DNA from 2 places in the Streptomyces sp. NPDC107454 genome. Region 1 is predicted to be linked to the other one. Evidence: predicted binding sites of a transcription regulator. Region 1 holds the regulator's gene; the other holds the start of a gene.

Region 1 (4,784 bases):
CTGCGCGTCGCCCGCCTTGGCGGCCGCCTTGCGCAGCGGGGAGGTGAGGTGGTGGACCTCGGGGTACGCGGCGGGCGCGTACGGGCCGTGCTCGCGCAGGAAACGGTTCACCAGGCCGCGCGCCGGCCGCCCGGAGAACGCGCGCGTCAGCTCCGTCCGTACGAACAGCGGGTTGGTCAGCGCCTGCTTGTGCACGGCGTTGGCGCCGGACTCCGGGGTGGCGAGGAACGCGGTGCCGAGCTGCGCCGCGTTCGCGCCCGCGGCGAGCACCGCGGCGATCTGGCTGCCGCGCATGATGCCGCCGGCGGCGATGACCGGGATGTCCACGGTCTCGCGCACCTGCGCGATCAGCGACAGCAGCCCGATACCCGTGCCGTCCGTCTCCGGGTTGTCGCGGTGGGTGCCCTGGTGGCCGCCCGCCTCCACGCCCTGCACGATGACCGCGTCGGCGCCGGCCCGCTGGACGGCGAGCGCCTCCTCGGCGGTGGTCGCGGTGATCACGGTGAGGGTGCCGGCGCGGCGCAGGGAGTCCAGGACGTCGGTGCTCGGGATGCCGAAGTGGAACGAGACCACCGGCACCGGGTTGTCCAGGAGGACGGCGAGCTTGGCGTCGTAGCCGTCGTCACGGCCGCTGTCCGGTTCACCGAGTTCGGTCTCGTACCAGGAGGACTCGCCCGCGAGCTGGTGGGCGTAGACCTCGACCGCGGCGGGGTCGGCGTACTCGGGCTGCGGCATGAACAGATTGACCCCGAAGGGGCAGCCCGTGAGCCCGCGCAACTGCTTGATCTCCTGGTACATGCCGTCGGCGGTCTTGTACCCGGCCGCAAGGAACCCGAGCCCGCCGGCCTCGGACACGGCGGCCGCGAGATCCGGGACGGAGACGCCGCCCGCCATGGGGGCCTGCACGATCGGATGGGGGAAGAGATCGGTCAGTGCGGTGGACATGACGGCATGTTGTCACGTCCTCCGAACAAGTCCGAATCGGGCCTTCCGCCTGGCATAGGCCACCGGGACGGTCGCTCGAGCGCCTGGGGGCGGAGCCCCCAGGAACACCCGTCAGCGACCGTTGAACGCGTCCTTCAGACGCGAGAACAAGCCCTGCTGCCCGGGCTGGAACTGCCCCGTGGGCCGCTCCTCCCCCCGCAGCTGCGCCAGCTCCCGCAGCAACCGCTCCTGCTCGGGATCGAGCTTCGTGGGCGTGGTCACCTCGACGTGCACGATGAGGTCACCGCGGCCACCGCCCCGCAGATGTGTGACACCCCGCCCGTGCAGCGGAATCGACTGCCCGGACTGCGTGCCCGGACGGATGTCGACCTCCTCGAGACCGTCGAGGGTCTCCAGCGGCACCTTGGTGCCGAGCGAGGCCGCGGTCATCGGAATGGTCACCGTGCAGTGCAGATCGTCCCCGCGCCGCTGGAACGTGGAGTGCGGCAGCTCGTGGATCTCGACGTAGAGGTCACCGGCGGGACCGCCACCAGGCCCGACCTCGCCCTCGCCCGCGAGCTGGATCCGCGTGCCGTTGTCGACGCCGGCGGGGATCTTGACGGTCAGCGTGCGACGCGACCGGACCCGCCCGTCACCGGCGCACTCGGGGCAGGGAGTCGGGACGACGGTCCCGAAGCCCTGACACTGCGGACACGGCCGGGAGGTCATGACCTGCCCGAGGAAGGACCGCGTGACCTGGGACACCTCACCCCGCCCGCGACACATGTCACAGGTCTGGGCCGAGGTACCCGGCGCCGCGCCCTCACCGTTGCAGGTGGCGCAGACGACGGCCGTGTCGACCTGGATGTCCTTCGTCGTGCCGAAGGCCGCCTCGTCCAGCTCGATCTCGAGCCGGATCATGGCGTCCTGGCCACGCCGCGTACGCGAGCGCGGACCGCGCTGCGACGCCGTACCGAAGAAGGCGTCCATGATGTCCGAGAAGTTCCCGAACCCGCCGGCGCCGAAGCCGCCCGCACCGCCGCCGCCCGACTGGGACAGCGGGTCGCCGCCGAGGTCGTAGACCTGCTTCTTCTGCGGGTCCGACAACACCTCGTACGCGGCGTTGATCTCCTTGAACCGCTCCTGCGTCTTCGGATCGGGATTGACGTCCGGGTGCAGCTCGCGTGCGAGCCGCCGGAAGGCCTTCTTGATCTCGTCCTGGGACGCGTCGCGGCGCACGCCGAGTACGGCGTAGTAGTCCGTGGCCACTTACGACTCCGCCAGGATCTGTCCGACGTACCGTGCCACTGCGCGTACCGCTCCCATCGTTCCCGGGTAATCCATGCGGGTCGGGCCGACCACGCCGAGTTTGGCTACTGCCTCGCCGCCCGAACCGTAGCCGACCGAGACCACGGACGTGGAGTTGAGTCCCTCATACGCGTTCTCGTGACCGATTCGCACGGTCATGCTCGAATCCCCGGCCTCACCAAGCAACTTGAGAAGCACGACCTGCTCCTCCAGCGCTTCGAGCACCGGCCGGATGGTGAGAGGGAAGTCATGTCCGAAACGCGTCAGATTGGCGGTCCCGCCGATCATGAGCCGCTCCTCGGTCTCCTCGACGAGCGTCTCCAGAAGAGTGGAGAGCACCGTCGCGACCGTACCTCGGTCCTCCGCCTCGAACGCGTCCGGGAGGTCCTGCACGAGCTGCGGGACGTCCGCGAAGCGCCGGCCCGCGACCCTGCTGTTGAGCCGGGCCCGCAGATCCGCGAGAGACGTTTCTCCGAACGGGGCCGGGCAGTCGATCATGCGCTGCTCGACCCGCCCGGTGTCCGTGATCAGCACGAGCATCACACGGGCAGGGGCGAGGGAGAGCAGCTCCACGTGCCGCACGGTCGATCTCGTCAGCGACGGATACTGCACGACGGCGACCTGCCGGGTCAGCTGCGCGAGCAGCCGCACCGTCCGCCCGACGACGTCGTCCAGGTCGACCGCGCCGTCCAGGAAGTTCTGAATGGCCCGCCGCTCGGGCGCGGTCATCGGCTTGACGCCGGCGAGCTTGTCGACGAAGAGCCGGTAGCCCTTGTCGGTGGGGATCCGCCCGGCGCTGGTGTGCGGCTGGGCGATGTATCCCTCGTCCTCCAGGGCCGCCATGTCGTTGCGGACGGTGGCCGGGGACACTCCCAGCCGGTGCCGCTCGGTCAGCGCCTTGGAACCGACCGCGACGGGCTCGTCGGTGCCGACATAGTCCTGGACGATGGCGCGCAGCACTTCGAGCCTGCGTTCACTGAGCATCGCGCACACCTCCAGTTCTCGGCCCCTCGGCGCCTCGCCTGGCACTCAGCGCGTGCGAGTGCCAGCATTCCCCGGCCCAGTGTACGGCCGGTGGGTACGGCCCCGGCAAGGGCGGCCCCGCGATCTTGTGCAAGGTGCACCGACGTACACCGACGTGTCCCGTGATGTCACACCGTCCCTGCCCGCGATGTCGTACCGTCCACGCCCTCACCGCTAGCGTCGGCGTATGAAGGTGACTTGGGAAGAGGCGGGGTGGGAACAGCTGACACCGCGGGTGGGGCGGCGGCGGCTTCCGGTCTGGGACTGCACGGTCGGACTGGTCGTGGGCGAGGGCGGGGCGCTGATCATCGACTCGGGGTCGAGCCTCGCGGAGGGCGCACGGTTGCGCGGGGAGGCGCAAGCGCTCGCCGGCTGCCGTGTGACCTTCCTCGCGCTCACCCACCCCCACTTCGACCATGTCCTGGGCGCGGCGGCGTTCGCGGGCGCGGAGGTCCTCGCCGCGGGCGGCCTGGCCGAGGTGTACGAGCACGGGCGCGAGGAGCTGTTCGCGGACGCGGTACGGGGCGGGCTGGACGCGCGGGCGGCGGAGGACGCGGCGGACACCCTGGTGCGTCCCCGGCACTACGTGTGGGGCACCTGGCAGCTCGAGCTGGCCGGCGGCGTCGAGGTCCTGCTGGTGCGGACGGGCGAGGGCCACACCGCCCACGACCTCGTGGTCGTGGTGCCGGGCGACCCGACGGTGGTGTTCTGCGGCGACCTGGTCGAGGAGTCCGGCGAGCCCCAGGCGGGCCCCGACGCCGTACCGTCGCGCTGGCCCGGGGCCCTCGACAGGTTGCTCGACCTCGGCGGGGAGGACGCGCTGTACGTGCCGGGGCACGGAGCGGTCGTGGACGCCGGGTTCGTACGGTCCCAGCGGGACGCGCTGGCCGAGCGTTTCGGTGTGCCGGGTTACGGCGTGCCGGGTCTCGCCACGCCGGGTCTCGACGTGTCGGATTCCAGCGTGTCGGATTCCGGCGTGTCGCGTTGAGCGCCGCCGGGCTTCTCCTATCGTCATCCGAATGCGCCAGTACTCTCCGGACCTGACTCCGCCGTGGAAGAAGCCCAAGCCCGTGCCGGAGGTTCCGGCGGAGCCGGGCCTGGTGGTCGAGGAGCCGGGTACCGGTTTCTGCGGTGCGGTGATCCGCTGCGAGGCGGGCACGGTGACGCTGGAGGACCGCTTCGGCAAGCACCGCGTGTTCCCCCTGGAACCGCGCGGCTTCCTCCTGGAGGGCCAGGTGGTCACTCTCACCCGCCCCTCCTCCACCACCACCCGTCCCACCCGCACGGCCTCCGGTTCGGTGGCCGTCCCCGGCGCGCGGGCCCGGGTCGCCCGTGCCGGCCGGATCTACGTGGAGGGCCGCCACGACGCCGAGCTGGTCGAACGGGTCTGGGGCGACGATCTGCGCATCGAGGGCGTCGTGGTCGAGTACCTGGAGGGCGTCGACGACCTGCCCGCGATCGTGGCGGACTTCTCACCCGGCCCCGACGCCCGCCTCGGCGTCCTCGTCGACCACCTGGTGCCCGGCAGC
Region 2 (4,784 bases), on a different contig from region 1:
GCGGATGACGGCGACGATCTCGCCGACCGTCTCCTCCTCGTTCAGCGCGGGCAGGACGACGCTCACCGAGGAGCCCGTGGCCCGTTTGGCGGACATGAGTCTGTGGAGCGGGCGATCGGCCACGGACCAGGAGCGATTGCTCAGCCAGCGCTCAGTTTCCTTCAGCACGGTCTGCGGCTCCTCACTGTCTGATCACCCGGTGTCTCACGGTGTGATCCATCTCGCGGTTCGGACGACTATCTCAACTGTCCTGGCCTTCGGTTACAGTCTTGAACAACGCGGATGACCATCGCATGTCGTAGATCATCTGCGGACCATCGCTCCACACGCACCACCGCACGACACAACCGAATACCGCTCATCCAGAGGGGCAGAGGGATACGGCCCGATGAAGCCCCGGCAACCCTCCAGCTGGTCCAGTCACATTGATGTGGCGAGGCTCCCGGCTCGGGAAGGTGCCAAATCCGTCTCACGGCGAAGTGCGCTGTGAGGAAGATGAGGAGAAAGGGCCTCGCCTCCATGGCTGCGCAGACTGTTGCAGATTCGACTGTTGCAAGCACCACGAACCCTGTCGCGGGCGACACCACCACCGTAGTCGGTGTGGATCTCGGACCCGCCGCCGCGCTTTCCTGCCGCGAGTGCGGTCACCGCGTGCCGCTCGGCCCGGTGTTCGCCTGCGAGGAGTGTTTCGGCCCGCTGGAGATCGCGTACGACTTCTCGGCCTACGAAACCGAAGAACTCCGGGCGCGCATCGAAGCGGGCCCCGCGAACATCTGGCGCTACGCGCCGCTGCTGCCCGTCCCGGCCGACGTCGCCGACAAGCCGAACATCAACCCCGGCTGGACCAAGCTCGTCAAGGCCGACAACCTCGCCCGCGAGCTGGGCGTCGAGGCCGGCAAGCTCTTCGTCAAGGACGACTCCGGCAACCCGACGCACTCCTTCAAGGACCGCGTCGTCGCCCAGGCCATCGAGGCCGCCCGCGCGTTCGACTTCACCACTCTCTCCTGCTCTTCCACGGGCAACCTCGCCGGCGCCGTCGGTGCCGCCGCCGCCCGCGCCGGCTTCCGCTCCTGCGTGTTCATCCCGCACGACCTGGAGCAGGGCAAGATCGTCATGGCCGCGATCTACGGCGGCGAGCTCGTCGGCATCGAGGGCAACTACGACGACGTGAACCGCTTCTGCTCCGAGCTGATCGGCGACCCGGCCGGCGAGGGCTGGGGATTCGTCAACGTCAACCTGCGGCCGTACTACGCGGAGGGCTCCAAGACCCTGGCGTACGAGATCTGTGAGCAGCTGGGGTGGCAGCTCCCCGACCAGCTGGTGATCCCCATCGCCTCCGGCTCCCAGCTCACGAAGATCGACAAGGGTCTTCAGGAGCTGATCAAGCTCGGACTGGTCGAGGACAAGCCGTACAAGATCTTCGGTGCCCAGGCCGAGGGGTGCTCGCCGGTGTCCGTCGCCTACAAGGCGGGCCACGACGTCGTACGGCCCCAGAAGCCGAACACCATCGCCAAGTCGCTCGCCATCGGCAACCCGGCCGACGGGCCGTACGTGCTGGACATCGCGCGGCGCACGGGCGGGGCCGTGGAGGACGTGAACGACGAGCAGGTCGTCGACGCGATCAAGCTGCTCGCGCGGACGGAGGGCATCTTCGCGGAGACCGCCGGTGGTGTGACGGTGGGCGTGACGAAGAAGCTGATCGAGAGCGGGCTGCTGGACCCGACGCTGACCACCGTCGTGCTGAACACCGGTGATGGTCTGAAGACGCTGGATGCGGTGGCCGGTACGGGGCTCACCGCGACGATTCGCCCCAGCCTCGAGTCCTTCCGGGAAGCTGGGCTCGCGTAAGCGTCGTTGTTCGTCTGCGGGCCGGTGGGGGCTGGTCGCGCAGTTCCCCGCGCCCCCCAAAAGCCCTTACCCGACCGGAGGTCACAAGAATGAGCGTTTCCGTCCGCATCCCCACCATCCTGCGCACCTACACCGGTGGTCAGGCCGAGGTGACGGCCGAGGGTGGGACCCTCGGTGAGGTCATCGCGGATCTGGAGAAGAACCACACGGGTATCGCCGCGCGCGTCCTGGACGACCAGGGCAAGCTGCGCCGGTTCGTCAACGTCTATGTGAACGACGACGACGTCCGCTTCGAGCAGGGTCTGGAGACGGCGACGCCGGACGGCGCGGGCGTCTCGATCATTCCCGCCGTCGCCGGCGGCTGACCGCCTCGCGAGCCGTTACCCAGGGTGAGATAGTTACCCTTGGTAATGCCAATTACCGAGAGTTCATCGAATTGCCCCCTCCGTGAGAGAAGCGGAGGGGGCAATTCTGCATGGTTGAGCGCGGTACAGTTGGGGAAGCCGCTCCACTTTGCATGCCGGGCGCATATGAGTTCGCGCCCGAAGTCCGGCAAGAAGTAGCCAAAATGCCCCGTGCTTTTGAGCCTTATATGGCTTTTATGGGGCCCGACTTGCCCTGAATCTTCGCAAATTCTCCCCATATTCCCGATCGGTCGTGCCCGGAATTCTCGTCCGATTGACCTGTTGCAGACGGCAGTTGGACAGATACATTCAGCCGCGGTCGACGCGTTCCGGCGCACACCCCCAACCGTTGGGGGGTGAGGTCTGACCCGGGTCCGCGAAGTGCGGTCCTGTGCAAGGGCCAGTAATAGGGGAGTTAGGCATGGCTCAGGGCACCGTCAAGTGGTTCAACGCGGAGAAGGGGTACGGCTTCATCGCGGTCGACGGTGGTGCGGATGTATTCGTCCACTACAGCGCGATTCAGATGGACGGCTACCGCACCCTGGAAGAGGGTCAGCGGGTCGATTTCGAGATCTCGCAGGGCCAGAAAGGGCCGCAGGCGGACATGGTCCGACTCGCGACCAGCTGAAGCACGCGCCGACTGACTGTTCGACGTGACGAAGGGCTCGTATCCCCTGGGGTACGAGCCCTTCGGCCTGCCCGCACGCGGCCGTGGACCCGCTCGACACCGCCGTGGGCCCGCTCGCGCACCGGCGCGACGCGCGGGTTGCGCGCCCCTTCTCACCTGCGGATCAAGGGAAGGCGCTTGCACTCGGCAGGGGCGAGTGCTAATCATTGGCGTTAGCACTCTGAAGGTGAGAGTGATAACGAAGGACCGGGTCGGTGAGGCCCGCAGGCCAGGTGGTGCAAGGAACCACGGGGCAGGCAGGCCGTCCGTCGCGGGCGCCAGCGCGGTCCGGAGCAATCCACCCCAGTCCGGGAGGACCACTTCACATGGCCAAGATCATCGCGTTCGACGAGGAGGCACGGCGCGGTCTCGAGCGCGGGATGAACCAGCTCGCCGACGCCGTCAAGGTCACCCTTGGCCCCAAGGGCCGCAACGTCGTCCTCGAGAAGAAGTGGGGCGCCCCCACGATCACCAACGATGGTGTTTCCATCGCCAAGGAGATCGAGCTCGAGGACCCGTACGAGAAGATCGGCGCCGAGCTGGTCAAGGAAGTCGCCAAGAAGACGGACGACGTCGCCGGTGACGGTACGACCACGGCGACCGTTCTCGCCCAGGCGCTCGTCCGCGAGGGCCTGCGCAACGTAGCCGCCGGTGCCAACCCGATGGCTCTCAAGCGCGGTATCGAGAAGGCCGTCGAGGCCGTCTCCGGTGCCCTCCTTGAGCAGGCCAAGGATGTCGAGACCAAGGAGCAGATCGCTTCCACGGCCTCCATCTCCGCCGCCGACACCCAGATCGGCGAGCTCATCGCCGAGGCGATGGACAAGGTCGGCAAGGAAGGCGTCATCACCGTCGAGGAGTCCCAGACCTTCGGTCTGGAGCTTGAGCTCACCGAGGGTATGCGCTTCGACAAGGGCTACATCTCGGCGTACTTCGCCACCGACATGGAGCGTATGGAGGCCGTCCTCGACGACCCGTACATCCTGATCGCCAACTCGAAGATCAGCAACGTCAAGGACCTGCTGCCGCTCCTCGAGAAGGTCATGCAGTCCGGCAAGCCGCTGCTGATCATCGCCGAGGACGTCGAGGGCGAGGCCCTGTCGACCCTGGTCGTCAACAAGATCCGTGGCACCTTCAAGTCCGTCGCCGTCAAGGCTCCGGGCTTCGGTGACCGCCGCAAGGCCATGCTCGGCGACATCGCCATCCTCACGGGCGGCGAGGTCATCTCCGAGGAGGTCGGCCTCAAGCTGGAGAACGCGGGTCTGGACCTGCTGGGCCGTGCCCGCAAGGTCGTCATCACCAAGGACGAGACCACGATCGTGGACGGCTCCGGCTCTGCCGACCAGGTCCAGGGCCGGGTCAACCAGATCCGTGCCGAGATCGAGAACTCCGACTCGGACTACGACCGCGAGAAGCTCCAGGAGCGCCTGGCGAAGCTGGCCGGCGGCGTGGCCGTCATCAAGGCCGGTGCCGCCACCGAGGTCGAGCTCAAGGAGCGCAAGCACCGCATCGAGGACGCCGTTCGCAACGCGAAGGCGGCCGTCGAGGAGGGCATCGTCGCCGGTGGTGGCGTGGCCCTCATCCAGGCCTCCTCGGTCTTCGAGAAGCTCGAGCTCTCGGGTGACGAGGCGACCGGCGCCAACGCCGTGCGGCTCGCCCTGGAGGCCCCGCTCAAGCAGATCGCCGTCAACGGTGGTCTCGAGGGTGGCGTCATCGTCGAGAAGGTGCGCAACCTGCCCGTCGGCCACGGCCTGAACGCCGCGACCGGTGAGTACGTCGACATGATCGCCGAGGGCATCATCGACCCGGCGAAGGTGACGCGCTCTGCCCTGCAGAACGCCGCCTCCATCGCCGCGCTGTTCCTGACC

What was found. The regulator HrcA, encoded in region 1, represses chaperone genes, less so after heat shock. The targets are predictions, from matches to a motif close to TTNGCACTCNGNNNNNCNGAGTGCNAA.
Region 2: a site for HrcA is predicted at 3,093-3,119, ahead of groL (chaperonin GroEL). Genes of this name have one in related genera too.

Annotation. Positions count from the first base shown of each region.
Region 1 covers NZ_JBVJPA010000001.1:394,281-399,064, reverse strand. The annotation lists gene ACZ69M_RS01695 (nitronate monooxygenase) at 1-945, opposite strand, end outside; gene dnaJ (molecular chaperone DnaJ) at 1,057-2,193, opposite strand; gene hrcA (heat-inducible transcriptional repressor HrcA) at 2,194-3,216, opposite strand; gene ACZ69M_RS01680 (MBL fold metallo-hydrolase) at 3,443-4,243, shown strand; gene ACZ69M_RS01675 (DUF3097 domain-containing protein) at 4,275-4,784, shown strand, end outside.
Region 2 covers NZ_JBVJPA010000013.1:226,211-230,994, reverse strand. The annotation lists gene ACZ69M_RS32070 (glucosyl-3-phosphoglycerate synthase) at 1-168, opposite strand, end outside; SAM riboswitch class I at 356-502, shown strand; gene thrC (threonine synthase) at 520-1,848, shown strand; gene ACZ69M_RS32060 (MoaD/ThiS family protein) at 1,938-2,213, shown strand; gene ACZ69M_RS32055 (cold-shock protein) at 2,674-2,880, shown strand; gene groL (chaperonin GroEL) at 3,246-4,784, shown strand, end outside.